Regions from separate parts of the Microbulbifer sp. CAU 1566 genome, predicted to be linked through region 2. Evidence: predicted binding sites of a transcription regulator. Region 2 holds the regulator's gene; each other region holds the start of a gene.
The links. Region 2 encodes LexA, which represses DNA repair genes until DNA is damaged. Its sites were predicted from a motif close to ACTGTNTNTANANACAGT; they were not measured.

Region 1 (10,350 bases), on a different contig from region 2:
CCGCCGCCGCAAGGCTGTCCACCCCCACAGGGCCACCATCAAATTTCTCAATCATGGTCAGCAGTACACGGCGGTCGAGCTGGTCAAACCCGCTGGCATCGACATTCAGCATGTTCAGTGCCAGGTCCGCAGTCTCGGCACACACGTGGCCATCGCGTTTTACCTCGGCGTAGTCACGCACCCGGCGCAGTAAACGGTTGGCAATACGCGGCGTACCGCGTGCACGGCGCGCAACCTCATGCGCACCACCCTCGTCCATTTCCACCCCCATCAGGCGGGCCGAACGGGCCACGATACTGGTGAGATCTTCGACATTGTAAAACTCGAGGCGCTGGACGATTCCGAAGCGATCCCGCAACGGCGATGTCAGTAGGCCCGCGCGAGTGGTCGCACCGACAAGGGTAAAGGGCGGCAGATCCAGCTTGATCGAGCGCGCCGCGGGCCCTTCACCAATCATGATATCGAGCTGGTAATCCTCCATCGCCGGGTACAGCACCTCCTCGACGTGGGGACTGAGGCGATGAATCTCATCAATAAACAGCACATCACCGGGTTCGAGGTTGGTCATGATCGCGGCAAGGTCGCCGGCCTTTTCCAGCACAGGTCCCGAGGTGGTCTTGATCGCCACGCCCATTTCCGCAGCGATGATATTGGCCAGGGTGGTTTTGCCGAGACCAGGCGGGCCGAACACCAATGTGTGGTCCAGCGCCTCTTTGCGCAGTTTGGCCGCCTGAATAAAGATTTCCATCTGCTCGCGCACCACCGGCTGCCCGACATAGTCAGACAGTGTCTTAGGGCGCACAGCGCGGTCGTACTGCTCCTCTTGCCCACTTGGGCCAATCGGTTCAGCAGCAATCAGGCGGTCAGCTTCGATCACAGGGTCATCTCAATTCGGTTAGGCGGGCGCCATGCTCTTGAGAGCAAGGCGAATCAGGGTGGCGCTGTCGGCGTCCGGTGCATCTTTCGCGGCACGGGCGACCATCTTGCTGGCGTCGGTGGGCTTATACCCCAGCGCGGCCAGGGCGCTCTCTGCCTCGCCAGCGTGATCCACCTTCGGCTCAGCATTGGCGGCCATCAACGGAATATCGCCGAGATCGCCGGTTTGCGGCGCAAGCTTGCCGCGCAACTCAATGATCAGGCGCTCAGCGGTTTTCTTGCCGACCCCAGGCACTTTTACCAGCGCGCCCACATTGTCATCTGCCACGCAGCGAGCCAGCGCCGCACCATCGAGCCCGGACAGGATCGCCAGAGCCATCTTGGGGCCGACGCCATTGACCTTGATCAAGGTGCGAAACAACTGACGGTCGGATTCACGAATAAAACCAAACAGTTGTTGCGATGTTTCCGATACCGCCAGGTGCGTGTGCAGCTGCACGCTGCCGCCCAACTGGGGCAACTCGAAAATGGTGGTCATGGGAGCCAGCACTTCGTAGCCCACCCCCTGGACATCGACCAGTAACTGAGGGGGCTGCACGGCGGCCAGAATGCCGCTGAGTCTTCCTATCATTTTGCTTCCAGTTTCAATTATTTCTCAGGGCCAAAGCTCTACAACCCAGGCCACTAAATCACACTCAGGCGCCCGCGACGGAAACGCGCCCGGCTCCCCGTTGAGGACTGAATCAGGGTCTGCATGGTATGCATGTGGCAAAGTGCCACCGCGAGGGCATCCGCCGCATCCTCCTGGGGAGAAGCCGGCAGCTTCAACAAGGTCTTGACCATGTGCTGCACCTGCAGTTTGTCGGCCCCGCCGTTACCCACCACCGCCTGCTTGACCTTGCGCGCCTCGTACTCCGCTACCGACAGGTCTGCGTGGGTGGCGGCGACTATGGCAGCCCCCCTCGCCTGCCCCAGCTTGAGTGCGGAGCCTGCGCTCTTGGACATGAAGACATTCTCGATGGCCATCTGCTGTGGCTGGTACTGCTGGGCAATCTGGCTGACCGCGTCAAAAATGAGCTTGAGACGCTCCGGCAAGGGGCCGTCGGGCAGTCGGATGACACCGCTGGCCACATAACGGGCCTGGGATCGATCTACATCGATCAGACCATAACCGGTCTTGCGTGAGCCGGGATCGATCCCCAGAATTCGAGTCACGGCCTTCAACCCCTGTACATTTATACAATTAATGCGGGAAGTGTCCCAAGCTGCTGCCGGGGCGTCAAGGCCGGTATCACTGCCGCGCGCCCTTTGAATACCGACAGATACAAAAATGCCCCGACGGGCGGGGCATTCGAAGCGAGAGAGCAATGACAGCACGGCGAGATCAAGCGAGCTCGGCCATCACCTCTTCCGGGATATCCGCGTTGGTATATACATTCTGCACATCGTCCAGGTCTTCCAGCATATCCACCAGCGCCAGCACCTTTTCAGCACCTTCTTTGTCCAGTGGAATCGTGGTGGAGGGAATCATCGCAATGTCGGCATTGTCCGGCTTGAAACCGGCAGTGGTCAGCGCATCTTTTACCGACATGTAATCGGTAAACTCGGTGGTAACCTCGATGCTGCCGTCGTCGTTGGTCTCAATGTCCTCGGCGCCCGCTTCCAGCGCGGCTTCCATCAGCGCATCTTCACTGGCACCCGGCTCGTAATACATCTGGCCTTTGCGGGAGAACAGGTAAGCCACGGAACCGTCGGTACCCAGGTTGCCACCGCGCTTGGTAAACGCGTGACGCACATCGGCTACCGTGCGGTTGCGGTTGTCGGTCAGACACTCAACCAGAACCGCAACACCGCCGACACCGTAACCTTCATAGGTTACCGCTTCGTAGTTATCACCATCCGCATTGCCCGCCCCGCGGGCAATGGCTTTATCGATGGTGTCGCGCTTCATGTTCGCGCCCAGCGCCTTGTCGATGGTAGTGCGCAGTGTGGGATTGTCATCGGGGTTAGCGCCGCCCTTGGCCGCGACGGTCAACTCGCGAATGATCTTGGTGAAAACCTTACCCCGTTTGGCATCCTGCGCCGCTTTGCGGTGCTTGATATTGGCCCATTTACTGTGTCCCGCCATCGATATCTCTCCGGTGATTCTCCATTAGTATGGCTAACTGGCGTTTCGAACCACCCCGGCCAGCGCCGGAGTGGTACAACCGAAAGCTTAGCCCTATCTATTAACCTACCTGCTCTTCCTTCTGGCGCAGGCGAATACTCAGTTCGCGCAGCTGCTTGGCGTCCACCGCTCCCGGGGCATCGGTCATGACACAGGCCGCGCTCTGGGTTTTCGGGAAGGCGATGACATCGCGAATGGAGTCGCTGCCGGTCATCAACATTACCAGTCGGTCGAGGCCGAAGGCCAGGCCACCATGGGGCGGCGCACCGTACTTCAACGCATCCAGCAGGAAGCCGAACTTTTCGCGCTGCTCATCAGCGTCAATGCCGAGGGCGCGGAATACCGTCTGCTGCATTTCCTGATTGTGGATACGGATGGAACCGCCACCCAGTTCGGTACCGTTCAGCACCATATCGTAGGCGCGCGACAGCGCTTCCAGCGGGCTCTTCTCCAGTTCTTCTGCGGAACAGGAAGGTGCCGTGAACGGGTGGTGCAGCGCGGTAACGCTGCCATCATCGTTCTCTTCGAACATCGGGAAGTCCACCACCCACAGCGGCGCCCACTCGGACACGTACAGGTTGAGGTCTTCACCCAGCTTGCAGCGCAGCGCGCCCAGGGCTTCAGTTACTACTTTAGCGGAGTCCGCGCCGAAGAAAATCAGGTCGCCGTTTTCGGCGTGCAAGCGATCCAAAATCGCCCCGCGCACTTCGTTCGGCAGGAATTTGACGATCGGAGACTGCAGGCCATTCTCCAGATCCGCCCGGTCGTTCACCTTGATATAAGCGAGTCCTTTGGCGCCGTAGATGGAAACGTACTTGGTGTAGTCGTCGATCTGCTTGCGGGTCAGCTTGTCGTTGCCGCCAGGCACTTTCAGCGCGGTCACGCGGCCTTTGGGGTCGTTGGCCGGGCCGGAGAACACCTTGAACTCCACTTCGGTCATCAGATCCTTGATGTCCACCAGCTCCAGCGGGATACGCAGGTCCGGTTTGTCGGAGCCGAACTTGGCGATCGCTTCACTGAACGGCATGCGCGGGAACTCGCCCAGGTCCACACCTTTCAGCTCTTTGAACAGCTTGCGAATCATGTTCTCGGTGATGGACATGATGGCGTTTTCATCGAGGAAGGCAGTCTCGATGTCGATCTGGGTGAATTCCGGCTGGCGGTCTGCGCGCAGGTCTTCGTCGCGGAAGCACTTGGCAATCTGGTAGTAACGATCAAAGCCGGACACCATCAACAGCTGCTTGAACAACTGCGGGGATTGCGGCAGCGCGAAGAACTTGCCCGCGTGGGTACGGCTCGGCACCAGATAGTCACGGGCACCTTCCGGGGTGGCGCGGGTCAGGATCGGGGTTTCAATATCGAGAAAGCCCTCGCCGTCCAGATAGTTGCGGATGGCATTGGTAATCTGGGAGCGGAAACGCAGGTTGCGCTGCATCTCGTTACGGCGCAGGTCCAGGTAGCGGTACTTCAGGCGCACGTCTTCGCCCACAGCGGTGTGCTCGTCCAGCTGGAAGGGGGGCGTCTCGGCGCCGTTCAGGATCTCCAGCTGCAGGCCGTAAACCTCAATTTCACCGGTGGCCATATTCGGGTTTACCGCTTCCGGGGCACGTGCACGCACGCGACCGGTGACCTTCAGCACATACTCGCTGCGAACTCTGTCAGCCAGGGCAAAGTGCTCTGCTGCGTCCGGGTCAAAGACCACCTGGGCGATACCATCACGGTCGCGCAGATCGATGAAGATGACTCCACCGTGATCGCGGCGGCGGTCTACCCAGCCACACAGGGTTACTTCGCGGTCAATATCGGCGGATCGCAGGGCGCCACAGTAGTCGGTGCGCATGGAGTCTTATTCCCTTAGTTGTAAACGCAGTAGTCGTGTATCCAGCTACTCAGCTGGCTTTGGATTCGGAGCCGCCAGACTTGCTGGCAGGCTTGGCAGCATCACCGGCGAGGTTTTTCTTGCTGCCGGTCTTGAAATCGGTTTCGTACCAGCCGCCGCCCTTGAGGCGGAATCCGGCTGCACTGATCTTTTTGCTCAGTTCCGCTTTGTCACAGGCGGGGCAGTCTGTCAGCGGAGCATCGCTCATACGCTGCAGGGCTTCCATCTGGTGGCCACAGGCCTTGCACTGGTATTCGTAGATAGGCATCTCGGTACCCGGATCTCACTGAATATAAAGGGGCGCAGATTATACATGAGCACCCGCGAGGGAAGAAGAACGCTGTTTTTGTGGGCACCCGGTGCTCAAATAGGCCGCAGACGGGGGTATTTGGGTGTCGCATTTCGACCAAAACCCTAAAAAAAAGCACTTTTTTTCCGTTTTTACCCCGTGCGCCCCGAGAAAAACTGGATATACTTCAGCTCAGTACCGAGTACTACACACTTTCACTGGAAAAACACTTATATATAGAAGGAAGCTAACGATGGCCGCAAAGAAAGCCGCAGCTAAGAAAGCACCCGCCAAGAAAACTGCAGCCAAGAAGGCTCCAGCCAAGAAAGCAGCAGCCAAGGCCGCTCCGGCCAAGAAAGTGACTGCGATCAAAGACAAGTACACCAAAACCCAGATCCTGAACCAGATCGCCGAGAAAACCGAGCTGTCCCGCAAGCAGGTACAGTCTGTTCTGGACGAGCTGACCGACGTGATCGAAGGCCACGTGAAGAAGCGCGCTGTGGGCGAATTCGCTCTGCCGGGCCTGCTGAAGATCACTACCGTGAAGAAGCCGGCCAAAAAAGCACGCAAGGGCATCAACCCCTTCACTGGCGAAGAGACCATGTTCAAGGCCAAGCCTGCGAGCATCCAGGTAAAAATTCGCCCGCTGAAGAAGCTGAAGGAAATGGCCGAGTCCTGAGTCTCGCCGCTTTCAGCCACGAAAACCCCGCTTTTGCGGGGTTTTCTGTTTGTGGGCGTCCGGCGTAGAATGGCCGCCCTCTTGTTTATTACCTCAATTCACAGACAGAAAAAGAAAGCCCTATGCGCGCATCCCGCTATCTGATCGCCACCCAGAAAGAAACTCCCAATGACGCAGTGGTCATTAGCCACCAGCTGATGCTGCGTGCCGGCATGATTCGCCGCCTGGCATCCGGCCTCTACACCTGGCTGCCCACCGGCCTGCGGGTACTGCGCAAGGTCGAGTCGATTGTGCGCGAAGAAATGAACCGCGCTGGCGCATTAGAGGTGCTGATGCCGGTGGTGCAGCCGGCGGAGCTGTGGGAAGAGTCTGGTCGCTGGCAGCAATACGGCCCGGAACTGCTGCGTATCCAGGATCGCCACGACAATCCGTTCTGCCTGGGCCCCACCCACGAGGAAGTGATCACAGATCTGATTCGCACTGAAGTAAACAGCTACAAACAGCTGCCGGCCAACTTCTACCAGATTCAGACCAAATTCCGCGATGAGATTCGCCCGCGCTTCGGCGTGATGCGCGCGCGCGAGTTCACCATGAAGGATGCTTACTCCTTCCACCTGGGCGCAGACTCCCTGCAGGAAACCTACGATGTGATGCACGGTGCCTACTGCCGCATCTTCGATCGTATCGGCCTGGATTACCGCCCGGTACTGGCAGACACCGGTTCTATCGGCGGCTCCCACTCTCACGAATTCCACGTGCTCGCCCAAAGCGGTGAGGACGATATCGCGTTTTCCAGCGAGAGCCGCTACGCCGCAAACGTGGAACTGGCGGAAGCGGTAGCTCCCACCGGTGAGCGTCCTGCAGCAAGCAAAGCGATGGAAGAACTGCACACCCCAGGGCAGAAAACCATCGCGGCACTGGAAGAAGCCTTTGGTATTGCTGCCAACACTTCCGTGAAAACCCTGATTGTACTGGGTGAAGTGGAAGAGGAAGGCGAAACCGCCCCGCTGGTTGCACTGGTACTGCGCGGCGACCACGACCTGAACGAACTGAAAGCGGAAAAACTGCCGGGTATTGCCAGCCCGCTGCAATTTGCCCCGGAAGCGCGTATCGCCGCCGAGCTGGGTTGTGGCATCGGCTCTCTTGGCCCCGTCGGCCTGGAAATCGAGGTGCTGGTGGATCGCGCCGCGGCGCACCTGGCGGACTTCGTCTGCGGCGCCAACAAAGACGATTACCACCTGACCGGCGTAAACTGGGAGCGCGATGTAGCGCTGAAGCGTGTGGAAGACCTGCGTAACGTAGTCCCCGGCGATGCCAGCCCGGATGGCCAGGGCACCCTGGAGATCAAACGCGGCATCGAAGTCGGCCATATCTTCCAGTTGGGCACCAAGTACAGTGAAGCGATGAATGCATCGGTACTGGATGAGAACGGCAAGGAACAGGTTATGACCATGGGCTGCTACGGTATCGGGGTTTCCCGCGTGGTAGCGGCGGCCATCGAGCAGAACCACGACGACGCCGGTATCATCTGGCCGGAAGCTATTGCTCCCTTCCAGCTGGCCATAGTGCCCATCAACATGCAGAAGAGCGAAGCCGTGCAGCAGAAATGCGAGCACATCTACGACGCCCTGACCGCCAAAGGTATCGACGTGCTGCTGATGGACGAGCCCAAGGCGCGCCTGGGCGGCATGCTCGCAGACACGGAGCTGATTGGTATTCCACACCGTATCGTGGTGGGCGACCGCGGCCTCGAGAAAGGCAATATCGAGTACAAGGGTCGCCGCGACAGTGAGAACCAGGAATTCTCCGCCGATCAGATCGTGGATATCCTGCTGGAAAAAATCGCCCACTAACAAAGTGTAACCAGCACGTATAAGTAAGCAGCAGGGTAGATCCGCATGATGCGCCTACCCTGCAACCACCCATTTTAGCGATCGGATCACTTTCCCCCTCTCACCTCGGCAGCCTGAATTAACTGCCCCGACCTAGCGCCCCTTCACCAGATACGCAATCGCCCTGTCCAGCCCCTCGATGGTCATCGGGTACATATGCCCATCCACCAGTTTCCGGGCCATACCAATGCTTGCGGTGTATTGCCAGTATTCCTCTGCAGTAGGATTGAGCCAGATCAGTTTATCGTAGACATTCGTCACCCGCTCCATCCAGGCAGCACCGGGCTCTTCGTTCATATGCTCGACACTGCCAAAGCGGCTGGTAATTTCGTAAGGCGCCATGGACGCATCACCGACGAAAATGACCTTATAATCCTTGCCGTAAGTACGCAGCACTTCCACCAGCGGCGTCGACTCACTATAGCGGCGGTGATTGTCCTTCCACACATGCTCATATATGAAATTGTGGAAATAGAAATATTCCAGGTGCTTGAACTCACTGCGGCAGGCTGAAAACAGTTCTTCGCATTGTTTGACATAGGGATCCATGGAACCGCCCACATCGAAAAAAATCAGCACCTTCACCGCATTGTGCCGCTCCGGCACCATCTTGATATCCAGCAATCCGGCATTGCGGGCAGTGGAACGGATAGTGTCGTTGAGGTCCAACTCTTCCGCCGCACCAGTGCGGGCGAACTTTCGGAGCTTGCGCAGTGCCACCTGAATATTGCGAGTGCCCAGGCTGATACTGTCATCGAGATTGCGAAACTGGCGCTTCTCCCACACCTTGGAAGCCGACTTGTTACGGCTCTTGCCACCCACACGAATACCACCCGGGTGATAGCCACTGTTGCCAAATGGACTGGTACCACCGGTACCTATCCACTTGTTACCCCCACTGTGCCGCTCCTTCTGTTCCTCCAAACGCTTCTTGAATTCCTCCAGCAGCTTTTCCAGGCCGCCCATGGATTCAATCTTCGCCTTCTCCTCCTCACTGAGCTGCTTCATAAACTCCGCCCGCAACCAATCCTCCGGAATCATCTGTTCCAGAATATCGTCGAGGGTTTCCAGTTCTTTAAAGTAGGCAGCGAAAGCGCGATCGAATTTATCGAAGTGCTTTTCGTCCTTGATCAGGCAAGTACGAGCCAGGAAATAAAATTCGTCCAGGTTGGCATAGACAAGACGCTGCTGCAGGGCTTCCAGCAACGAGAGCAGCTCGGTAATGGAAACTGGAAGGCTATGGCGGCGAAGGTTCAGGAAAAATCCGATGAGCATAAGCTGTGCTCGATAAAGATGAGAATTTCAGGGCGAAGGTAGTGGTGGCGGGTGAAGGTTTGCGAAACCTTCTGCGAGAGGGACCTCGCAGAAGAGCCCCCATGGATGGGTTCACGGCGTGTTTCGCAAACCTTCACCCGCCAGCACTACCGCCACCACACTAGCTGATACTGTTACCGGTTCTCTCGGCGCGCCATAAATGCAAGACGCTCTAACATATGCACGTCCTGCTCATTTTTAAGTAACGCGCCGTACAAAGGCGGGATCGCCGAAGTCGCATCGCGATTTTTCAGTACCTCCTCGGGAATATCATCCGCCAGCAACAGCTTCAACCAATCAATCAGCTCGGAAGTCGAAGGCTTTTTCTTCAGCCCCGGCACCTCGCGGATCTGGAAAAACACATCCATCGCCTCCGCCACCAACTGCTGCTTGATCCCCGGATAATGCACATCCACGATCTTCTGCATCGTCGCCCGATCCGGGAAACTGATGTAATGGAAAAAGCAGCGACGCAAAAATGCATCCGGCAGCTCTTTTTCATTGTTCGAAGTAATGATCACGATGGGACGATGCTTGGCCGTGATCGTCTCGCCCGTCTCGTACACAAAAAACTGCATACGATCGATTTCCACCAGCAAATCATTGGGAAACTCGATATCCGCCTTATCGATCTCATCAATCAGCAGCACCACCCGCTCATCCGCGTCAAACGCCTCCCAGAGCTTGCCCTTCTTGATGTAATTACCAATATCGTGCACCCGGTCCACCCCCAGCTGCGAATCGCGCAGGCGGGACACCGCATCGTACTCATACAGGCCCTGTTGCGCCTTGGTCGTGGACTTGATGTGCCACTGAATCAGCTTCAGGCCGAGACTGCTGGCCACCTCTTCTGCCAACAGGGTTTTCCCGGTACCGGGCTCCCCCTTGATCAGCAGCGGACGCTGCAGGGTAACCGCCGCATCCACCGCCATCTGCAGATCGTCGGTGGCGACATAACTGTCGGTTCCGGTGAATTTCATGGCTGCTCCGAATGTTATCGATCGAAAAACACCCATGGTAAAGGATGCCGCGAAAACGGCCAAAGGCGGAATCTGTCAGATTGAATGACGGCAGCGGCCGCACCCCAACTGAATGCGACCAAATAAATAAATGCAGTCATAAACTGCAAGGAAAAACGAAGAAGCCCCGAAAAGAAGAGCGGTGCAGAGACCCGATCAAGCCACCTGGGTGCGGCGGCGACGCACTACCTGACGCCCCTTATCGGTAATGTACCAGCGGATGCCCAGGTGGCTG
Region 2 (10,350 bases):
ATCGCGGGATACTGCGGGTGTTCAACTGCGGATTTGACCGCTACCAGAGCGAAAAGGAAAAGTTGCTGGAGGAAGAGGCGCGCAACGACGCCCTGTTCGATAAAAAACTGGCACAGGAAGAGACCTGGAACCGCCAGGGCATCAAGGCCAGACGCACGCGCAATGAAGGTCGGGTAAGGGCTTTGCAGGCGCTGCGCAAGGAGCGTCAATCGCGCAGGGAGCGCCAGGGCGTGGCGCGGATGTCACTGGATTCCGGTGAGCGCTCCGGTAAGCTGGTTGCGGAGATGACGGGTGTTACCTTCGGCTTTGAAAATGAGCAGGGTGAGACGATTCCGCTGGTCCGCGACCTGGATTTCACGCTGATGCGCGGTGACAAGGTCGGTCTTATCGGCCCGAATGGTGCGGGTAAAAGTACCCTGATCCGGTTGTTGCTGGGTGAGTTGCAGCCCCAGTCCGGTGATATTCGACTCGGCACCAAGCAGCAAGTTGCCTATTTTGACCAGCGCCGGGACGTGCTGAACCCCGAAATGACGGTGATTGATAACATCGCCGAGGGGCGCGAAAACATCGACGTGGGCGGCAGCAGTCGCCACGTGATGTCTTATCTGAGCGATTTCCTTTTCACTGGTGTCAAGGCCAGAACCAAAGTAGGTGCGCTCAGCGGTGGCGAGCGCAACCGTGCACTGTTAGCCAAATTGTTCAGCCAGCCCGCCAATATTCTGGTGCTGGATGAACCGACCAATGACCTGGATGTAGAGACCCTGGAATTGCTGGAGCAGCTGCTGCTCGATTTCCCCGGTACCGTACTGCTGGTAAGCCACGACCGCGCCTTCCTGGACAATGTCGTGGAGAGCTGTCTGGCCTTTGAGGGCGAGGGTGTAGTGCGTGAGTACGTGGGTGGCTATCAGGACTTCGTGCGCCAAGGTGGACGTTTCCTGAGCGCGGAAGAGCAGCTCAAGTCGCGGAAGAAAGACAAAGCGGAAGACACTGCAAAGGAATCCGTGAGTGCAGCGCCAGAGCCGGTAAAAGCCCCCAAAAGTAAAAAACTCAGTTACAAGTTGCAGCGGGAGCTGGACGCCTTGCCGGGGCAGATAGAAACACTGGAAAACGATATTGCGGCCCTGGAGGAAGCGATGGCTGCACCAGATTTCTATCAGCAGGAAAACGCCCTGGTGCAGGCAAAACTCCAGCAACTGGCGGAGTTGCAGCAGGCGCTGGAAGTCGCCTTTGAGCGCTGGGCAGAGCTGGACAGTATGTAGTCGAAACTACCTGGCCAACACGCTGTTTTTCGTTGAAAAAAAGGGGTGCATTAGCGCCCCTTTTTAAGTTCGATTTAATAGGTTGTATTTCGTTGCTGCCAAAACGCTCATTTGGGCGATTAGAGTGTCACGCAATTGCTCACTCTTCGGGAGCGTGCACCCGCACCGCAAGCACATCGCAGCTGGCGCCGTGCAGTACGCCATTGGCGGTAGAGCCGAGCAGTAGTGCCAGCCCGTGGCGGCCGTGGCTGCCGATGACGATCAGATCACACCCGGTGTCTTCCGCCAGCCGATGCAGCTCCGTCGCCGGCTGCCCGAGCACCACATGCTGGCGCTCGGTGGCGATCTGGTGTGCCGCTGCTGCCCTGCGCAACTGCTCTTTTGCCTGGTTTTGCAGCTCTTCCTGGACTTCAGAGAGGTCCATGGGAATATCGCCGCCATAGGCAAACGTCAGGGGTTCGATGATATGCGCAAGGCTCATTTGCGCGCCGCTGCAGGCGGCAATCTGAGCAGCGCGATCCAGTACCTGTGCGGATTCTTTAGAAAGGTCCAGTCCAACCAGAATGTTGTTGTAGCCTGCCATAGTGTTCCCGCAATTTGGGTGAATTTCATGCGAGGCACGGCTTTAATTGCGCTGTGCCTCGAAGCCTCTTTGAGTCTACTTTAAAAAAACGGACTTGACACAACCGCGGGCTAGTAGGGAAAAATGCGCGCCTGTCATCGATGGGCGGTCGCCGTCAATCGGGCAAAACAGTGCCTTTTTGCGTGGTCCGGGCTTTTACCGCAGAAACAAATTACCGAAACCACGCAACGGCAAAGTCGTAGATTCAACCAATTCGACAGGGAAAGGTTATGGCCAGTTGGGTGCCTATCGTCGTTATCATACTTGCCGTTGCGCTGGTGATCGGGCCGGTTATGTGGCTCAAACCCAGTAGCCGCGATCGTAAACTGGCAGAGCTGCGCCAGGGTGCAGCAAGTGCCGGCCTCAAGGTGCAAATGCAACCCTTGCCCGCATCGCAGGGTCAAGGCAATGCCGCGGTGTATTTCTCCCAGTGGCGCAACCCGAGACGCCTGCAGACGGGGTGGGGGCTGGAATTGCAGCGCATGTCCCATGAAATGCATTTCGATGGGCTTTGGGACTGGCGCAAGGGGCGGCAGCCTCCTGAGGCGGCAATGTCGCCACTGAAGGAGCTTGTGTCTCTGCTGCCTTCCGATGCAACGGCGATATTCGCCAATGACAGCGGCTTGGGCGTGCAGTGGCGGGAGCGCAGCGGCGATTCGGGATTCAAGGCAATCCAGGAGGCATTGGCGTCCTTGCGGCCTGTGATCGAAGAGGCGATTCGCCAGCCCCAGCGTGGCGATTCCGAGTCCTCCTGAAAGTCGGGGGACTGAAATGTCCGCTGGTTACCAGCTAGAAGTAGTCTACTGTTTCTAGCGATCAAGCGGATGCTCGTGCTTCTTTATTAGAGGGGGCGAGCAGGTTGAAGTGAGGGGTGCGTCAAGGGATGGCTGCAGGCAGTTCTTGTAGCTGCTTTTGGTGCACAGCATGTGGTGAACCAACGGTCAAATTACCGGTCACAGGGGTTCACTTCCCAGGCTAATTGGTCACCAAATTGTGACGCTTGCTTGACCACACCGGGGGCGAAGCATATATATTCGCGCAGCGCACTGCCAAAGCCGGCTGCTGCCGAAAGTGCTAATGCAGTAAATTTTTTATTAAAAATCAAAAGCTTATGGGTAAATCACTGGTCATCGTCGAGTCGCCGGCGAAGGCGAAAACGATCAACAAGTATCTCGGAAAGGACTTTGTCGTGAAGTCCAGTATCGGTCATATCCGGGATCTTCCTACTGGCGCCTCCAGCAAACAGCCGGTGGATGCCAAAGAGCGTGCTCGCAGAGCGGCGGAAACCCGCAAGCTGTCTCCGGAAGACAAAGAGATCTACAAGCGCAAGAAAAGCCGCGAGCAGCTGATCAAGCGCATGGGTATCGACCCGGACCACAACTGGGAAGCCCACTACGAGATCCTGCCGGGCAAGGAAAAGGTGGTCGATGAGCTGCGCAAGCTCGCCGCCAATGCCGATCATATCTATCTCGCGACGGACTTGGACCGCGAAGGGGAGGCCATTGCCTGGCACTTGCGCGAATCAATTGGTGGTGATGACAGTCGCTATCGTCGCGTCGTATTTAACGAAATTACCAAATCTGCGATTCAGGAAGCCTTTAAAGACCCGGGCCCACTGGATATTGATCGGGTCAATGCGCAGCAGGCGCGGCGTTTTCTCGATCGTATCGTGGGTTACATGGTTTCCCCGCTGTTGTGGGAGAAGGTCGCGCGCGGCCTTTCCGCTGGCCGCGTGCAGTCGGTCGCGGTGCGTCTTGTAGTTGAGCGCGAGCGTGAGATCCGTGCGTTTATTCCCGAAGAATACTGGACCCTGTTTGCCGACACGCAAACCGCCAAGTCCGACGCCCTGCGCCTGGAAGTGAAAAAACAGGCCGGTGATGCCTTCAAGCCCACTAACGAAGAGCAGGCCATGGCCGCGCTGAAGGCGCTGCAGACCAGCGACTTCACTGTGAGCGCCCGGGATGACAAGCCCACCAGCTCCAAGCCCGGTGCACCATTTATTACCTCAACGCTACAGCAGGCTGCCAGTAACCGCCTGGGCTTTAGCGTGAAGAAAACCATGATGATGGCCCAGCGCTTGTACGAAGCGGGCTACATCACCTATATGCGTACCGACTCCACCAACTTGAGTGCCGAAGCCGTGTCTTCCGTGCGCGAATTTATTGGTGAGAACTACGGCGATAAATACTTGCCGGAAAACCCCAATCGCTATAGCAGCAAAGAGGGTGCCCAAGAAGCGCACGAGGCGATTCGCCCATCCGACGTGCGGGTAAAGCCGAACATGCTGTCCGGCATGGAGCGCGATGCTGAACGTCTGTACACCTTGATCTGGCAGCAGTTTGTGGCCTGTCAGATGACGCCCGCCCAGTTTACTTCCACCTCGGTCGTAGTAACGGCGGGTGACTTTGAGCTGCGTACCCGCGGCCGGGTAATTCGCTTTGACGGCTTCCTGAAAGTGGCGCCGGCGCAGTCCAAAAAAGACGAAGATCTGGTACTGCCCGATATAAAAGTGGGTGAAAAGCTTAACCTCAAAAAGCTGGATCCGAAGCAGCACTTCACCAAGCCGCCTGCGCGTTTCAGTGAAGCGGCGTTGGTTAAAGAGCTGGAAAAGCGCGGCATCGGCCGGCCGTCCACTTACGCATCGATTATTTCCACCATTCAGGATCGCGGCTACGTACGGCTGGAAAACCGTCGTTTCTACGCGGAAAAAATGGGCGATATCGTTACCGACCGCCTGAGTGAAAGCTTCAAAAACCTGATGGATTACGGTTTTACTGCCAGCCTGGAAGAGTCCCTGGATACGGTGGCAGAGGGCAAAAAAGGCTGGAAAGACCTGCTTAACGAGTTCTATTCCGACTTTAGCCAGCGACTGGAAGTGGCGCAGGACAAAGAGGGCGGCATGCGCCGCAACTCGCCGACGGATACGGATATCGAGTGCAGCCAGTGCGGTCGCCATATGCAGATTCGCACCGGCTCCACCGGCGTCTTCCTGGGCTGTTCCGGTTATGCGCTGCCGCCGAAAGAGCGCTGTACCAACACCATGAACCTGGTGTCAGGTGAAGAAGCGGTGGATGCGGACAAGGACGAGGATGCAGAAACTCGCCAGCTGCGCGACAAGCGCCGTTGCGGCAAGTGCGGCACCGCCATGGACAGCTATCTGGTGGATGAACACCGCAAACTGCATATCTGTGGTAACAACCCGGACTGCAATGGTTTTGAGGTGGAGAAGGGCACCTTCAAGATCAAGGGCTATGATGGCCCGCTGATCGAGTGCGACAAATGTGGCAGTGATATGCAGCTGAAGTCTGGCCGATTCGGCAAATACTTTGGCTGTACCAATGAAAGCTGCAAAAACACCCGCAAACTGTTGAAAAGCGGACAACCGGCGCCCCCCAAAATGGACCCGGTGCCCATGCCAGAGCTCGCCTGCGAAAAAGTCGACGACACCTACATCCTACGGGATGGCGCTTCCGGCCTGTTCCTGGCGGCAAGCCAGTTCCCGAAAAACCGGGAGACACGTGCGCCTCTGGTGAAGGAGTTGCTGCCCCACAAAGATGAGATAGATCCCAAGTACAGCTTCCTGTTTTCTGCTCCCACGGAAGACAACGAGGGGCGGGATACGGTGGTCCGTTTCAGTCGCAAGACCCAGGAACAGTATGTTCAGAGTGAGGAAGAGGGCAAAGCGACGGGCTGGAAGGCCTTCTACAACAACGGGAAATGGGAAGTAGAAGCCCCAGCGAAGAAGGCTGCTGCAAAGAAAGCTCCCGCGAAAAAGGCGGCTGCGAAAAAGGCACCGGCCAAGAAAGCTGCGGCTAAAAAGGCGCCTGCCAAAAAAGCGGCTGCCAAGAAAGCCCCTAAAGAAAGTTCCTAAAGGGTAGGTCTGTACTTGAGCAACCCCTATACCGGCACAGTGGCCTCGGCCCTCCGCAAATGCCAGATTCTGCTCCAGTCGCTGGATGAGCGGGGCAGTACCGAAAACCCCCTCCTGCAAGCCGCTTTGCAGGAAGGGGCGTTATTGCAACTGTGGCGGGCATATCGTGCATTTCTCGGCGAGCAGTCCCACCAGTTGGGTCTGGGCACTGGTGTGGTGCCAGAATCCGCAGCGGCGCTACAGAGCCTGCTGACGGCCCGGGGCAAATTCAGTGCGGACGTCGGCGAGCTGGTGAGCCTGGCGGAAAACCCGGATAGCTGGTTCTACCCGATGGCAGTTGCTTGGATTGGGCTCTGGAAGCTTCCGACTAGCGCCGGGCAGGGGCCTGACGGAGGGGCGGGCGTACAGACACTGATTCCGGTGCGGCAACTGGAAGATATGCCGGTTGCGGTGGACCCCGAGTGTCTCAATCGCTGGCTGCGGGGGCTTACCGAGCTGGTGCAGCGGCAGCGGGTACAAGGCGAAGAGTGGTAGCGCCTTCAGTGGGCGCCGCAGATTAATCACTTCCCCCTGTGTTACAATGGCGGAAAATCATGCTGTAACTGGAGAAGTGAATGTCTTCTGAGACCTACGAAATCATCGAGTTGTCCAATGGTGATGTGGCGCTGCGACGCGCTGGTCACAAGGGAGACCCGCTGGTGCGTATTCATTTCTCAGCGGAGAGCCTCGAGTTTTTGCGTGAGCACAAGATTGCCATTGCCCGCGCCATGCTGGAGGCGGGAATTGAGGCGGTGCAGGATGTGAATGAGCTGGAAGCAGAGCCGGAATCCTTCGAGGAAGACGTGGATGTGACCGAGCACACGGTACACTGAACTTGCTTAAACCTACCCCGCAGTGTCGGTGATTTCGGCCGCTGTAACGGGTTGTAACGGAAAGATACGGGGCGAATCGTGTATCAAACGCCGTGAAAGACGCATAAAAAAACAGGGCTTGAGGCCCTGTTTTTTTATGTCTGGAAGATGGTGAATGCGCGCCTTAAAAGGGATTCTGGCGAATCACACCAACCGCCAGGCCTTCAATGGCGAAATTCTTGTCACGCATATCCACCTGAATAACATCAAAGTCATCATTCTCCGGCAGCAGCTGGATGGTTGCCTGGTTGCCGCGTCGCTTGAATCGCTTCACGGTCACTTCATCCTCAATCCGTGCCACTACTATCTGGCCATTGCGGATGTTGTCCGTGCGTTGTACGGCCAGCAGGTCGCCATCAAAAATACCGGCATTCTTCATGCTCATGCCGTGTACCCGCAGCAGATAGTCTGCCGGTGGGTGGAAAAACTCCGCCGGGATCTCGCAATATTCTTCAATATTTTCTTCCGCCAGTACCGGATTACCTGCCGCGACCCGGCCAACAATGGGCAAGCCGCTCTGGTGGTCTGGAATCCGGATACCGCGTGAGGCGCCGGCGACCATTTCAATTGCGCCTTTACGCGCCAGTGCTTTGAGGTGTTCCTCTGCCGCATTCGGAGAGCGGAAACCGAGCTCCTGGGCAATCTCAGCTCTGGTGGGTGGGTATCCGGTATCGTCCAGATACGTTTTGATCAGTTCCAGTACCTGAGCCTGGCGAGCGGTAAGGTTTGTCATGCGCACTTTCCTGTTGTCTGTATTTTTATACAGTTGCTGGGATTATATACAGATTTCTCTTGCACGCAATCTTCCGGGGGACTGTGTGGGCTAGCTGCTAGACTTGGGGTACCTGTCGGCTTTCAGGTTGTATGGGCATCCAGTTCCCCAAAAGGGGAGTCGGGCAATAAGGAGAAGGCATATGCTGGACGCAAAAATGCCAGAAGCGTGGCGCGTGCTGCGAATTCAATCGGAACTCGTCGATGGTATCGAGCGCCTGATTACATTGAAGGGCGCGGTGACGGTTTTCGGCAGTGCAAGATTCCGTGAAGATGCGGTGGAATATCAGGAAGGTGTGCGCCTGGGCGAGTTACTTGCCAGTGAAGGAGTGCCGGTTATTACCGGCGGCGGCCCCGGGATTATGGAGGCCTGCAATCGCGGCGCATTTACCCAGGCTGGTGCCTCAATCGGCCTGAATATTGAATTGCCATTTGAGCAGACGCCGAATCCCTATCTCGATATCAGCCTGCACTTTCGCTATTTCTTTGTGCGGAAGTTCATGTTCGTGAAGCATGCCGTTGGCTTTATCGCCATGCCCGGTGGGTACGGAACCCTAGATGAACTTTTCGAGGCGCTGACGCTGGTACAAACGCAAAAAGTCCGGCGTTTTCCTATTGTTCTGGTAGGGAAGCGCTACTGGGCGGGATTAATCGACTGGTTGATGGAAACGGTGTTGGACCGGGAATGCATCGATGCCGGTGATTTGAACCTGTTCAAATTGGTTGACACGGTCGAGGAGGCGGCAGAGATCATCGTGGAATATATTCGCGAGCGCGATATTTGATGGGATCTCTACCCCTCAGTTAAATACTTTCATCGGTCCCGGGAAAAGACTCGCCTTCCAGTTTGTCGATGGCACTTTGTGCGGGCGAAAATAAGGGACTTTTGAATCCGGCATCCTCATCATCCTGCATTTCGCGCGCGAGGCTTCCATATCCGGCGTTGGCATCTTCCGGAGGTGCTGCACCAATCACGGGTAGTCGCGGCCAGCTGAGAAAGTCAATCTCATCCAGTGCGCCGTCGATGTATTGAACTTCAATGGTGCGAGAGGGGTGATCTACTGCCACCACTTCAAACAATTCACCAGATTGGAAGTTTTCGAACCAGCTGCCAATTTCCGGAGCAATTCTGGCCATGGCGCGGCCCTCCTGTCGTTATCAATCGTTAGGGGCCCTTTGTTGCCGCGCTACTATGAAATCCCGTCCCCATCGCCATCGCCATCGTCACCACCACGGCGGCCGGTTCAGGAATCAATAGCGGCTGTTACAGCAAATCCCGCGCCTCTTTCGAAGTTCCGTTTCGAGCAATTTCCTCAGTCTTTAAATTCAATCTAGTGTCGGTGCCGGCGGCTTGGTATCCGGGAGGTCGCGATTTCGGGATTCCCTGGATGTTTTGTGATCGCCAGGGCAAATTTCGGTGGATACAAGCGCGCGGCTGGCTAAACCGCTTTTGGGGCAGGGGAGACGGATGTTCCAATTGGTGCCGACTATGCTAGTCTCAGGCCCTTAAACAAACGTTTTAATTGTTGGTTTGAATTGGTATGAGTCAGCTGGAAACCGTCAAGCGAATCCTGGATGCCGCCGAGGTACTATTTGCCGAGCGCGGCTTTACTGAAACCTCGCTGCGCACTATCACCAGCACCGCCGGGGTGAATCTGGCCGCGGTAAACTACCATTTTGGTTCGAAAAAAGAGTTAATCCAGGCCGTATTTGAGCGTTTCCTTACGCCTTTTACGGAGCATCTGGATCGGGAGTTGAGCCGTCGAGAGCTTCAGGACGAGTGCTTACAGGTGGATGACCTCCTGCAGAGCCTGTATCGGGTCGCACTGGCCGGTCTCGCAAGAGAGGGGCGCGATCCCAAGCGCTTCATGCGTTTACTGGGGCTGGCTTATACCCAGTCCCAGGGCCACCTGCGGCGGTTTATCGTTTCGCGCTATGGATCCAGCTACCGGCGGTTTGCGGGCCAGCTTGCCAATGCCTTACCCCAGGTCGACCCGGTGACCTTCTACTGGCGCCTTTATTTCATGCTGGGCGCCACCATATTTTCTCTGTCGAGCTTCGACGCCATTGAAGCTATCCTTCGGGAGGATTTCGGTGCAGAGAGCAGTCTGGAAGAAACCCTTGCCCGGCTGGCGCCCGCCGCTTCTGCCATGTTGACTGCGCCCGAGCCGAAGGAATAGCCGCGCACCGCCTGACGCGTAGAAATTATTCCTGGCGCGTACAAATTAATCCTGGCGCGTGCAAATTAATCAAAGGAGCAGGAAGACCATGTCTGTTCAGATCGGTCCGGTAATGATTGATGTCGAAGGTACCGAACTTACCCCAGAGGATCGGGATTTATTGCGGCATCCGCAGGTGGGTGGCCTGATATTTTTTGCACGTAATTACCGCGATCGGCCGCAGCTGGAAGCGCTGATCGCCGATATTCGCCGTGTTCGCCCGGAAATTCTACTCGCGGTCGACCAGGAGGGCGGGCGAGTGCAGCGCTTTCGCGACAATTTCACCCGAATACCTTCGATGCAGGCGCTGGCAGCCCACGCGGATACCACCCAGCTGAAAGATGTTGGCTGGTTGCTGGCCGCCGAGCTGCTGGCTGTGGGTGTGGATTTCAGTTTTGCCCCGGTGCTGGATGCGGATGACGATTTTTGTCGAATCGTCGGCGATCGCAGTTTCGCCAAAGATCCACTGTTGTTGGCAGAAAAGGCGCGGCCGTTTATGGCGGGGATGCACGAGGCGGGCATGGCAACGACCGGGAAGCATTTTCCCGGCCACGGCCAGGTGCTCGAAGACAGCCATGAAGAATTGCCCGTAGACCAGCGCCCGCTGGAATCTGTATTGGCTTCCGATTGCAAACCATTCGAAGAGTGCATGCTCGCCGGTGAGCTGGATGCCGTAATGCCGGCACATATCCATTTT
Region 3 (10,350 bases), on a different contig from region 2:
CTGATGCAGCGGGAAGAGCGGTTACAAGTGCTGGATAACGACCTGTCTGCAATACACGATTTTATTGCCCGCACACTGGGTTGAGTAAAGGCCGCCGGACGGTAGAATGACGTTTTGCCACGCCCAGTGGCAAACCCGATCAACCGACCCGACCGGAAGCCATGAGCGCAATCATCCGACGACGGCCAGTGGATTTGTCCACTGGCCGTTTTACGTCCTCTACCCCTGAAATCCTGCAACGTGTCCTGCTCGGTCGCGGGGTCAGCAGTGACGATGAGCTGGATCATCAGCTCACCCGACTGCACAGCCCGACTTCCATGCGCGGCGTGGAGGCGGCAGTGGCCTTGTTGGCGGACGCGGTACGCGAGCAGCACAAGATCCTGATTGTTGGTGACTTTGACGCGGACGGCGCTACCAGTAGTACGTTGGCGGTGCTGGCGCTGGGCGCGCTCGGCGCTGGGGCGGTAGATTTTCTGGTGCCCAATCGCTTTGAGTTTGGCTATGGCCTGACCCCGGAGATTGTCGAGGTTGCCCGGGAATACCATCCGGATCTCCTGATTACGGTCGACAACGGTATCAGCAGTATCGATGGTGTTGCCGCCGCCAAGGCCGCGGGCCTCAAGGTGATTGTCACCGATCACCATCTCCCCGGCAGTGAATTGCCGGAGGCGGATGCCATCGTCAATCCCAATCAGCCTGAGTGTGAATTCCCAAGTAAAAATCTCGCCGGCGTCGGTGTGATCTTCTATCTTCTCAGTCGCCTCAAAAGTGTGTTGCAGCAGCAGGGCTGGTTTGACGAGTCCGGGGTTGCTGCACCCAATATGGCGGAGTATCTGGATCTGGTGGCCCTGGGGACAGTGGCGGATCTGGTGCCACTGGACCATAACAACCGGGTGCTGGTGCACCAGGGTATTGCGCGTATTCGCGCCGGTCGCTGTCGCCCGGGTATCCAGGCATTGATGGAAGTGGCAGGGCGGGATCGCGCCCGCCTTTCCACCACGGACATCGGTTTTATCCTCGGGCCGCGTATTAATGCGGCGGGCAGGCTGGATGACATCGGCACTGGTATTCGCTGCCTGTTGACCCGGGACCCGCAGGAGGCGCGGGAGTTGGCTGCCGAGTTGGACTCGCTCAACCGCGACCGCAAGGCGATCGAGGCGGGGATGCAGCGTGAGGCGATGGCGGCGCTGGAAAAGCTGCAGTTGGGTGAACAGGGGTTGCCCTGGAGCCTGTGTCTGTACGATGCCGAATGGCACCAGGGCGTGGTGGGTATTCTTGCCAGCCGTATCAAGGAGAAGTACCACCGCCCGGTGATCGCTTTCGCCGATGGTGACAATGGTCTGATCAAAGGCTCTGCCCGCTCCATCCCCGGGCTGCATATTCGCGATGCTCTCAGCGATGTGGCCGCGGCGCAGCCACACTTGATCAGCAAGTTCGGTGGTCACGCAATGGCCGCGGGTCTGAGCCTGCCGGTGGAGAATCTTCCTGCGTTTACCGAGGCGTTTGAAACAGCGGTACGCAGCCGTCTGTCGGCGTCGCAATTGCAGGCGGTCATTGAGACCGACGGCGAATTGCGCGCTGATCAATTCTCAATGGAAACGGCGGCGGTATTACGCGCCTGTGCGCCCTGGGGGCAGGCGTTCCCCGAACCGGAGTTTGACGGTGAGTTTCTGCTGTTACAGCAGCGAATTGTCGGCGAGCGCCACCTGAAAATGGTCGTGGCGCCGCTCTCGGCACCGCAACTGGCACTGGATGCCATTGCCTTCAATATCGATGCGGATTTCTGGCCGGCCCAGGTTGAGAAGGTGCAGCTGGCGTACAAACTGGATATCAACGAGTTCCGCGGCCGTCAGTCCTTGCAGCTGATGGTCAGCCAAATAACCCCTGTGTAATTGTCAGTTGTGAGCGGCACCGCGATTGCGCGGTCCGTCGCATCTGCGTTGAAGTTGTTGTCAGGTAATTCCCATGAATCAAAAACAGGCAAAAGCCGAATTATTACTGGTGTTGGCAGCGCTTTTCTGGGGGCTCGCATTCGTGCCCCAGAAAATTGCGATGGCGCATATCGAGCCCCTGGCATTTAACGCCTGGCGCTTTTTTCTAGGTGGGCTGCTGCTGTTGCCGATAGTTTACTGGCTCTCATCTCGTCGGGACGTACAGCCGGGCGAGGAGGGTGGAGCAACCATTCATCACCGCTGGCGCAAGTGCCTGCCCGGTGGCGCTGTGCTCGGTTTCTGGCTATTTCTCGGTGCCGCACTGCAGCAGGCAAGCCTGCTGTACACCACCGCCGGTCGAGCCGGTTTTATTACCGGCTTCTACCTGCTGCTGGTGCCGGTGATCGGGCTGTCGCTGGGGCACAAGACCAATCGTTGGACCTGGGCCGGGGTCGCCCTGGCCCTGTTTGGCCTTTACTGGCTGGCGGATTTCTCCGAGGAGGCGCAACTGATCGGGGACCTGATGGTGTTTGCGAGCGCGTTTGTATTCGCGATCCAGGTACTGTCGGCCGATTACCTGGTGCATCGCTACGATGCGCTGCGGTTGGCGGCGATCCAGTTTCTGGTGTGCGGACTGCTGTCTGCCATTGCGTCCTTCGTGGTGGAATCGCCTTCGCTGCAGGACGCTGCCGATGCCGCCTGGCCCATTGCCTATATGATGGTATTTTCTACTGCTATCGCGTTCACCTTTCAGCTTCTTGGGCAGCGTAATGCAGCGCCTTCTCACGCCACGGTGATCATGAGTCTCGAATCGGTATTTGCAGTAGCGGCGGGCTGGTTGTTCCTGAACGAAATGCTGAGCGCGAAGGAGCTTGTCGGCTGTGGTTTGATGCTTTCCGGTATGGTGATCAGCCACTATGGCAATCACAACGGAACGCACCATTAATAGGTCGGTTTCTGAACGGGTTGGTTTCTGAAGGGGTCGGTTTCTGCACATGATTGACTGGTCGCTATTGGCGCTATTTGTGCCGACGTTTTTCTTCGTTTCCATCACGCCGGGTATGTGCATGACTCTGGCGCTCACCATGGGGATGGCCTTTGGCGTGCGCCGCACCCTGTGGATGATGCTGGGGGAGTTATGCGGTGTCGCCGTAGTGGCGGTGTCCGCGGTGTTGGGTATCGCCGCCTTTATGTTGAAGTATCCCGGTGCCTTTCAGGTCTTCAAATACTGTGGCGGGGCTTATCTCGTCTACCTGGGTGTTCAGATGTGGCGCGCTCGCGGGCGTATGGTGCTGGTGGAGTCAGCCACTGGTGCTCAGGCGCAGATTCCAGCCGTGAATATGGTGGTGCAGGGGTTTGTTACCGCGGTGGCCAACCCCAAAGGCTGGGCATTTTTTATTGCCTTGCTGCCGCCGTTTATTGATCAGGGTAAAGCGCTGCTGCCTCAGATAACGGTACTGCTCGGGATTATTCTGGGCCTGGAGTTTATCTGTATGCTGATTTACGCCAGTGGTGGTCGCACACTCAGCAAATTATTGCACCGGGGCGAAAATGTGCGCCTTATGAATCGTATCGCGGGCACCTTGATGCTGGGCGTGGGGGTATGGCTCGCGCTAAGCTGACGGTAGAGGGATCAAACTGAACATAAGGAGATGAGATGAAGGCTGGAAATTTGTTTGTGCCGCTGCTGATGACTGTGCTGATGCTACTGGCAGGTTGCGGTGAACGCGGTGCGCAAAAATCGGGTCAGGTGCCGCAGGCTGGCGCCAACGTTGAAGCCGGATCGGCTGCTGGTCAGGCCGAGGAGGCGCCCACGTCTGAGACAGAGTCCGCTGAAGGCAGTGTGCAGCTTGCGGATACCCTCTGGGTTATGCAGGCTCGCGGCAGCCGCCAGTGTGAAGGTGGCGGTCTGTCGGTAGAGCAGAGTCGCGGCAAACTGGTACAGGGTGGTATTACGGTCATTGAGTCCCGCTGCGGTGTGCGCAAGGACCGAATGTACCCCTCGGTATGCGGTGGTGCCACGGGCGATATCCTGTTACATCGAATAAAAACTGAATTGCTGGATGCCGCCCTGGAGTTGGGCTTTGATCCGGCGGGCAAGGTGCCTTACGAGTTTTCAAGCTGTAAGGACCGGGGAGCGGGCGGCCCGGTGGATCGATAAATGTTATTGCTCTGGACGTTTGGGGGGAATCCTGGTGGGAAGCAATCTCGATGCTTCGGGTCTCGGTATTGACGAATTGGCGGCTGCGCTCGGCAGCGCCCTGCAACAGCTCAGCTGGCGGGTAACCACAGCGGAATCCTGTACCGGTGGTGCCATTGCGGCCGCGATCACTTCCGTGGCGGGATCGTCTGCCTGGTTTGACGGCGCGGTAGTTTCATACGCGGACCGTATCAAGCGGGACTTTCTCGGTGTGGACCAGCGCGACCTGGATACCGTCGGCGCCGTCAGCGAGTCGGTGGCCCGGCAGATGGCAGTAGGGGTCTTGAATCGGCTGGACGCGAACCTGTCTGTTGCCGTTAGTGGTATTGCTGGCCCCGATGGTGGTAGTGAGGACAAGCCTGTGGGCACTGTCTGGATTGCCTGGGCGCACAGCCAGGGGCAGGAGCCCGTAGAGGCGGGCGCCGTGTGCATGCATTTTCACGGCGGCAGGAGAGATATTCAGCGGCAGACGGTGGCGGAAGCACTTAAGCGGATGCTGGCGGTTGTCGAGGCCCACTGCAAATCGTGACTGGCTGGTGACTTTCGGCGGGTATTGCGGCGGGTATTTCACCGGGTTTTCCCTTCTCCCCGTTTCCTCTGGCTGTCGCCGGGCTAATTCCGGATTACTGGTTGCTTATACAGTAATTTTTCTCTAAGCTTCCCTCCCATCACCAAACGTCAAGTACACGGGAAGGGTCATGGATTCCAACAAAGACAAAGCTTTACAGGCGGCGCTGTCACAGATCGAGCGCCAGTTCGGCAAGGGCACCGTCATGCGCATGGGGGATAAGGGCCGTGAGCGTATCCCCGCGATTTCTACCGGCTCCCTCGGGCTGGATGTCGCCCTCGGTATTGGCGGCCTGCCTCGCGGCCGTATTGTTGAAATCTACGGTCCTGAATCTTCCGGTAAAACCACGCTTACCTTGCAGGTAATCGCCGAGGCTCAGCGCAAGGGCGGCACCTGTGCCTTCGTGGATGCGGAGCACGCGCTGGATCCAATCTATGCCGAAAAGCTCGGTGTCAATGTGGACGAGCTGATCGTATCCCAGCCGGACACCGGTGAGCAGGCGCTGGAAGTGGCCGATATGCTGGTGCGCTCCGGTGCGGTTGACGTGCTGGTCGTGGACTCCGTAGCGGCCCTGACCCCGCGTGCGGAAATCGAAGGTGAAATGGGTGATACCCACGTTGGCTTGCAAGCGCGTTTGATGTCTCAGGCCCTGCGCAAGCTGACCGGTAATATCAAGAACACTAATACCCTGTGCGTGTTCATCAACCAGATCCGGATGAAAATCGGGGTGATGTTTGGCTCCCCGGAAACCACTACCGGTGGTAATGCGCTCAAGTTCTACTCCTCTGTTCGCCTGGACATCCGTCGCATCGGCTCTGTGAAAGAGGGCGATGAGGTGGTGGGCAACGAAACCCGGGTCAAGGTAGTCAAGAACAAGGTGGCTCCACCCTTCAAGCAGACCGAGTTCCAGATCATGTACGGCCAGGGTATCAACCTGCTGGGTGAAATTGTCGACTACGGCGTGAAGTTGGGGCTGATTGACAAGGCTGGCGCCTGGTACAGCTACAAAGGCGACAAGATTGGCCAGGGTAAGGCCAATGCGGTGAAATTCCTGAAGGAAAATACCGATATCCGCAATGAAATCGAAGGCCAGCTGCGTGCGCAGTTGCTGGAAGATGCCGCACCGGCACAGCCTGAAGAGCTGGAAGCTGCGGAAGACTGATCTTGTCTTTCCCCCAAGATACCATCGGCGGCAGCGTAGAGTGGCCGCCGGTGGAATCCCCCGTAGATTCGACGGCCTCGGCCCTGTCACCATCCTCCGCATCTTCCCGGGGGGAGTCCAAAGCGCTCACCCAGGCCCTGTATAATGCGGCCATCGACCTCCTCTCCCGTCGGGAGCACTCCTGTCAGGAGCTGCGACGAAAGCTTTCCGCAAAGCACCCCGAGGCGAATTTCGACGAAGTACTGTCGCGATTGCAGGCACTTAATTACCAGTCCGATCAGCGCTTTGCGGAGGTGTTCTGCCGTTCGCGGGTACAGCGGGGGCAGGGTCCTCTGCGTATTCGCCGTGAGTTGCAACAGCGTGGTGTCCATGGCGATCTGATTGCCAGCGCCCTGGAACAGGCCGAAACGGACTGGTTCGCTCTGGCTGCCGAGGTGTTACAGCGCAAATTTCGCGGGGCAATCAATCCTGCACTGCCACGCGAACAGCAATTCAAAGAGCGCGCCAAACGACAGCGTTACCTGGCTTACCGCGGCTTTTCCTCGGACGCTATCGCCTGGGCTATTGACGCAGATTGCTGACCAGCTTCGTTCCCCTCCCATCGTTTCCCCCCTTAGTTTGCCGGTATTAAAACGCCGCCGCATAAAATCTGACCAGTTCCAGTCTGTAGGACAGCTTTCGATTAGCCGAGTCTGGATATGTCCTTCATAATGGCGCACAGGTCAACAGTTGTGGGCTGCACACTCCACAAGGAGTGATCAAATACAGGCTCGAAAGGGAGTAGCTAGGCCTGGCGACATGTAAAACAGAGAAAGGCTTACCTTATGGATGCCGTTTCCTACTGGCCCCTTGTGGGTGTCCTTGTGGTTGCTGCAGGTTTTGCCCTGCGGATGAATCCTCTGCTGGTGGTGACCCTGGCGGGTCTCGCAACGGGCACCGCCGCCGCTCTGCCGTTTACCAACATACTTGAAGCCCTCGGTGAAGGCTTTGTTCACACCAGAACACTCTCCCTTATCCTGGTTCTGCCACTTGCCGTAGTCGGCCTGCTGGAACGCAATGGTTTGCGGGAGCAGGCCGCTCGCTGGATATCCCGGTTCAAAAGCATCTCCACCGGGCGTCTCCTGGCCCTATACCTGTTTATCCGTGAAACCAGTGCGGCACTGGGCTTGACCAGTCTGGGCGGGCATCCACAAATGGTGCGGCCTCTGCTTGCGCCAATGGCAGAGGGCGCTGCGGAAAAATCCCTCGGGTCTTTGAGCGACGATGAGCGTCAAAAACTGCGCGCCATGTCTGCCGCGACCGATAACGTGGGTCTTTTCTTTGGTGAAGATATCTTTGTGGCCTTTGGCGCCGTTGTTTTGATGTATACCTTTTTGGCCGAGCGCGGTTATGAAGTTGAGCCCATCCATATTGCACTCTGGGGTATACCGACGGCGCTTTGCGCATTGATCATCCACGGTATCCGGGTGTTGCGCCTGGATCGCCAGTTGGCTAAGGCGCGCAGCGCCTCCAGTGTCTCCGATACCTCTACTGCCGCCACGACCGACGTAAACATCGCGCCGGAGGGGCAGTAATCGTGCTGAAAATTGAATTCTTTTACGCCATTGCTGGATTGTTGCTGTTGGCGAATGCGGTGCTGACCGCGCTTGACCGCACTCGTGCCAAACGCTGGCCGACGGCCATATTCTGGGGGCTGTTTGGCGTTCTGTTTCTTACCGGCGACTGGTTGCCGAGTGCGCTGAGCGGTGCGCTGGTGCTGCTCATGTGTCTGCTTGGAGGGTTTAATCTGGTAGCAGGCAAACCCGCGGCTGAGCCCGACCAGCAGCGAGCCCGGAGTGGTGCCGATCGGCTCGGTAGCAAACTGTTCTGGCCGTCTCTGGTGATCCCGGGCTTTACCCTGGTGGGCGCGCTGGGTTTCCCCTTTCTTGCCAGCCACGGATTGACGCTGGTAGATCCCGCCAAGTCGACTCTGGTGAGTCTTGGGATTGCCTGTTTGCTCGCGTTTGTACTTGCTTGCCGGTTTACACGGGAGGCCCCCATCCAGGGGTTGAGGGAAAGTGCCCGGTTAATGGATTCCATCGGCTGGGCCATGTTGTTGCCACAGATGCTTGCGACCCTGGGGATCCTGTTTGCACAGGCCGGTGTAGGCGATGCGGTAGCCGACCTCGTGGGGCAGCTGTTGCCGGAAGGGCAACGATTCTGGGCGATAGTGGCATTCGCCGTAGGCATGGCGCTGTTCACCATCATCATGGGCAATGCGTTTGCCGCTTTCCCGGTGATTACCGCCGGTATTGGCATCCCGTTCCTGGTGGTTGAATATTACAGCAACATTGCCGTGATGGCGGCAATTGGCATGTTCTGTGGTTACTGCGGGACCCTGATGACACCAATGGCAGCCAATTTCAACATCGTACCGGCGGCGCTGCTGGAGTTGAAGGACCGAAATGCCGTAATCAAGGCACAGGTGCCGACGGCACTGATGGTCCTCGTCGCGAATATCGGCCTCTTGTGGTGGTTGCTGTGAAAATATTACTGACCGGATTTGAGCCTTTTGGTGGTGAATCCATCAACCCGTCCTGGGAGGCTGTTAAATCCCTGCAAGGCTACCGGGATCTGGTGGATACCCTCGAGTTGCCCTGTACCTTTGACCGGTGTTTGCAGGTGCTGGAGGATCGGGTCAGAACGCGGGCTCCGGATATCATTCTTGCTGTGGGTCAGGCCGGCGGCCGCCCCTCCATCAGCCTGGAAAAGGTCGCGATCAACCTCAATGAGGCCCGGATTCCGGACAATGCCGGTGAGCAGCCTCTCGGTACCCCGGTGGTGCCGGACGCTCCCGCAGCCTACTTCAGTCAGTTGCCTCTGAAGCGGCTGATGGCAACGCTCCAGGAGTGCGGTATACCGGCGGACCTCTCTTACACGGCGGGCACTTTTGTCTGTAATCATCTGTTTTATGGCGCCAGCCACCTTGCCCAACAGTTGCCCCAGCAGCCCCGTGTGGGCTTTGTGCATATTCCCTACCTGCCGGAGCAGGCTGCTCGCCACCCGGGCAGCCCGAGCATGGCACTTGCCACGCTTTGTGAGGCGATGAGGCTGATTTGTGATGCGTTGATTGCCGGAGGGGAGGAGATTGACCTGATTACGGGAACCACGCACTAGGACGCCGGTAGCGTTATACTCAGGACTTGCTTCCTGCAGCCTCCGGTATTCGGTGGCTGCAGGTATGGATAGGCGATAAGGGCTCGGAAGCGGGCCGATAATAACGAATCGCGAGGACTAGCGATGATCCTCTCCATTGACCAGGGCACCACTGGCACCACGGCATTTGTGTTTGACGATGCCGGTAGGCTTATTGGTCGTAGCTATTCGGAATTCCCCCAGTATTACCCCCACCCCGGCTGGGTCGAGCACGATGCGGATGAAATCTGGCAGGTAACCCTGAAGGTTTGTGCTGCGGCCTTGCAGCGCGCGAGTGTCGACGCCAGTGCGCTGCGGGCTCTGGGTATCACTAACCAGCGGGAAACCACGATCCTGTGGGACCGGAAAACCGGTGCGCCGGTGCATCGTGCGATTGTCTGGCAGTGCCGTCGCTCTGCGGATATCTGTGCAGAGTTACGCGGCGCCGGGGCTGAGTCCTTGGTGCGGGCAAAAACCGGCCTTTTACTGGACGCCTATTTCTCCGCCAGCAAACTTCGCTGGATTTTTCAGCAATCCCCAGAGCTCCACCGCAGGGCCCGAGCCGGCGACCTCTGTTTTGGTACCGTGGACAGCTGGCTGATCTGGCGGCTCACCGGCGGCAAGTCCCATGTCACGGACCACACCAATGCCAGTCGAACCCTTCTGTATGACCTGGAGCGACGGGACTGGGATGATCAGCTGTTGGCTCTGTTCGATTGTCCGCGCGCCATCTTGCCCGAGATCAAGGCGTCTGCGAGCGTGTTCGGTCAAACTGACCCCGCTGCGTTCCTGGGGGCAACTGTGCCCATTGCCGGGGTTGCAGGCGACCAGCAGGCGGCGCTGTTCGGGCAGGGCTGTACCCGCCCGGGCAACCTGAAAAATACCTATGGCACAGGTTGTTTCATGCTGGCTTTTGCCGGCGGCGAGCGCCCGCTGGTACCCGATGGTCTCCTCACGACCATTGCCTGCGGCCAAGGTGGTGAGCCGCAATATGCCATTGAGGGATCGGTTTTTAATGGCGGTGCGGCAGTGCAGTGGCTGCGAGACGACCTGGGGGTAATCCAGCAAGCGGCAGAAACCGAACAGATAGCGTTTGGCATCCCGGATACCCGGGGTCTATACCTGGTGCCGGCATTCAGTGGGCTGGGCGCCCCGCACTGGGATTCGCAGGCGCGAGGAGCGCTGTTCGGTCTTACCCGCGGCGCGGGCCGCGCTGAACTCGTGCGGGCGACACTGGAATCCATCGCCTATCAGAGCCATGAGCTGGCGGACTTGATGGCGCAGGCGCTAGGGGTGGAGCTGCAGTGCCTGCGGG

Region 1: the regulator LexA is predicted to act here: its motif matches at 2,103-2,120, upstream of ruvC (crossover junction endodeoxyribonuclease RuvC).
Region 3: the regulator LexA is predicted to act here: its motif matches at 4,757-4,774, upstream of recA (recombinase RecA).

What each region holds. Positions count from the first base shown of each region.
Region 1 covers NZ_JALNMG010000001.1:443,930-454,279, forward strand. Annotated here, with positions in the region: gene ruvB (Holliday junction branch migration DNA helicase RuvB) at 1-877, opposite strand, end outside; gene ruvA (Holliday junction branch migration protein RuvA) at 896-1,507, opposite strand; gene ruvC (crossover junction endodeoxyribonuclease RuvC) at 1,561-2,091, opposite strand; gene M0G74_RS02000 (YebC/PmpR family DNA-binding transcriptional regulator) at 2,261-3,004, opposite strand; gene aspS (aspartate--tRNA ligase) at 3,105-4,883, opposite strand; gene M0G74_RS02010 (zinc ribbon domain-containing protein) at 4,933-5,190, opposite strand; gene M0G74_RS02015 (HU family DNA-binding protein) at 5,465-5,890, shown strand; gene M0G74_RS02020 (proline--tRNA ligase) at 6,013-7,743, shown strand; gene M0G74_RS02025 (VWA domain-containing protein) at 7,876-9,057, opposite strand; gene M0G74_RS02030 (MoxR family ATPase) at 9,231-10,076, opposite strand; gene M0G74_RS02035 (YEATS-associated helix-containing protein) at 10,272-10,350, opposite strand, start outside.
Region 2 covers NZ_JALNMG010000003.1:34,633-44,982, reverse strand. Annotated here, with positions in the region: gene M0G74_RS08605 (ATP-binding cassette domain-containing protein) at 1-1,259, shown strand, start outside; gene M0G74_RS08600 (universal stress protein) at 1,399-1,842, opposite strand; gene M0G74_RS08595 (hypothetical protein) at 2,112-2,636, shown strand; gene topA (type I DNA topoisomerase) at 2,993-5,752, shown strand; gene M0G74_RS08585 (DUF6586 family protein) at 5,768-6,286, shown strand; gene M0G74_RS08580 (hypothetical protein) at 6,367-6,624, shown strand; gene lexA (transcriptional repressor LexA) at 6,788-7,396, opposite strand; gene M0G74_RS08570 (TIGR00730 family Rossman fold protein) at 7,578-8,219, shown strand; gene M0G74_RS08565 (DUF6763 family protein) at 8,239-8,571, opposite strand; gene M0G74_RS08560 (TetR/AcrR family transcriptional regulator) at 8,976-9,614, shown strand; gene nagZ (beta-N-acetylhexosaminidase) at 9,703-10,350, shown strand, end outside.
Region 3 covers NZ_JALNMG010000001.1:7,442-17,791, reverse strand. Annotated here, with positions in the region: gene thrC (threonine synthase) at 1-84, shown strand, start outside; gene recJ (single-stranded-DNA-specific exonuclease RecJ) at 162-1,892, shown strand; gene M0G74_RS00085 (DMT family transporter) at 1,966-2,877, shown strand; gene M0G74_RS00080 (LysE family translocator) at 2,927-3,553, shown strand; gene M0G74_RS00075 (hypothetical protein) at 3,589-4,092, shown strand; gene M0G74_RS00070 (CinA family protein) at 4,127-4,660, shown strand; gene recA (recombinase RecA) at 4,830-5,861, shown strand; gene M0G74_RS00060 (regulatory protein RecX) at 5,864-6,442, shown strand; gene M0G74_RS00055 (DUF969 domain-containing protein) at 6,686-7,435, shown strand; gene M0G74_RS00050 (DUF979 domain-containing protein) at 7,438-8,385, shown strand; gene pcp (pyroglutamyl-peptidase I) at 8,382-9,017, shown strand; gene glpK (glycerol kinase GlpK) at 9,141-10,350, shown strand, end outside.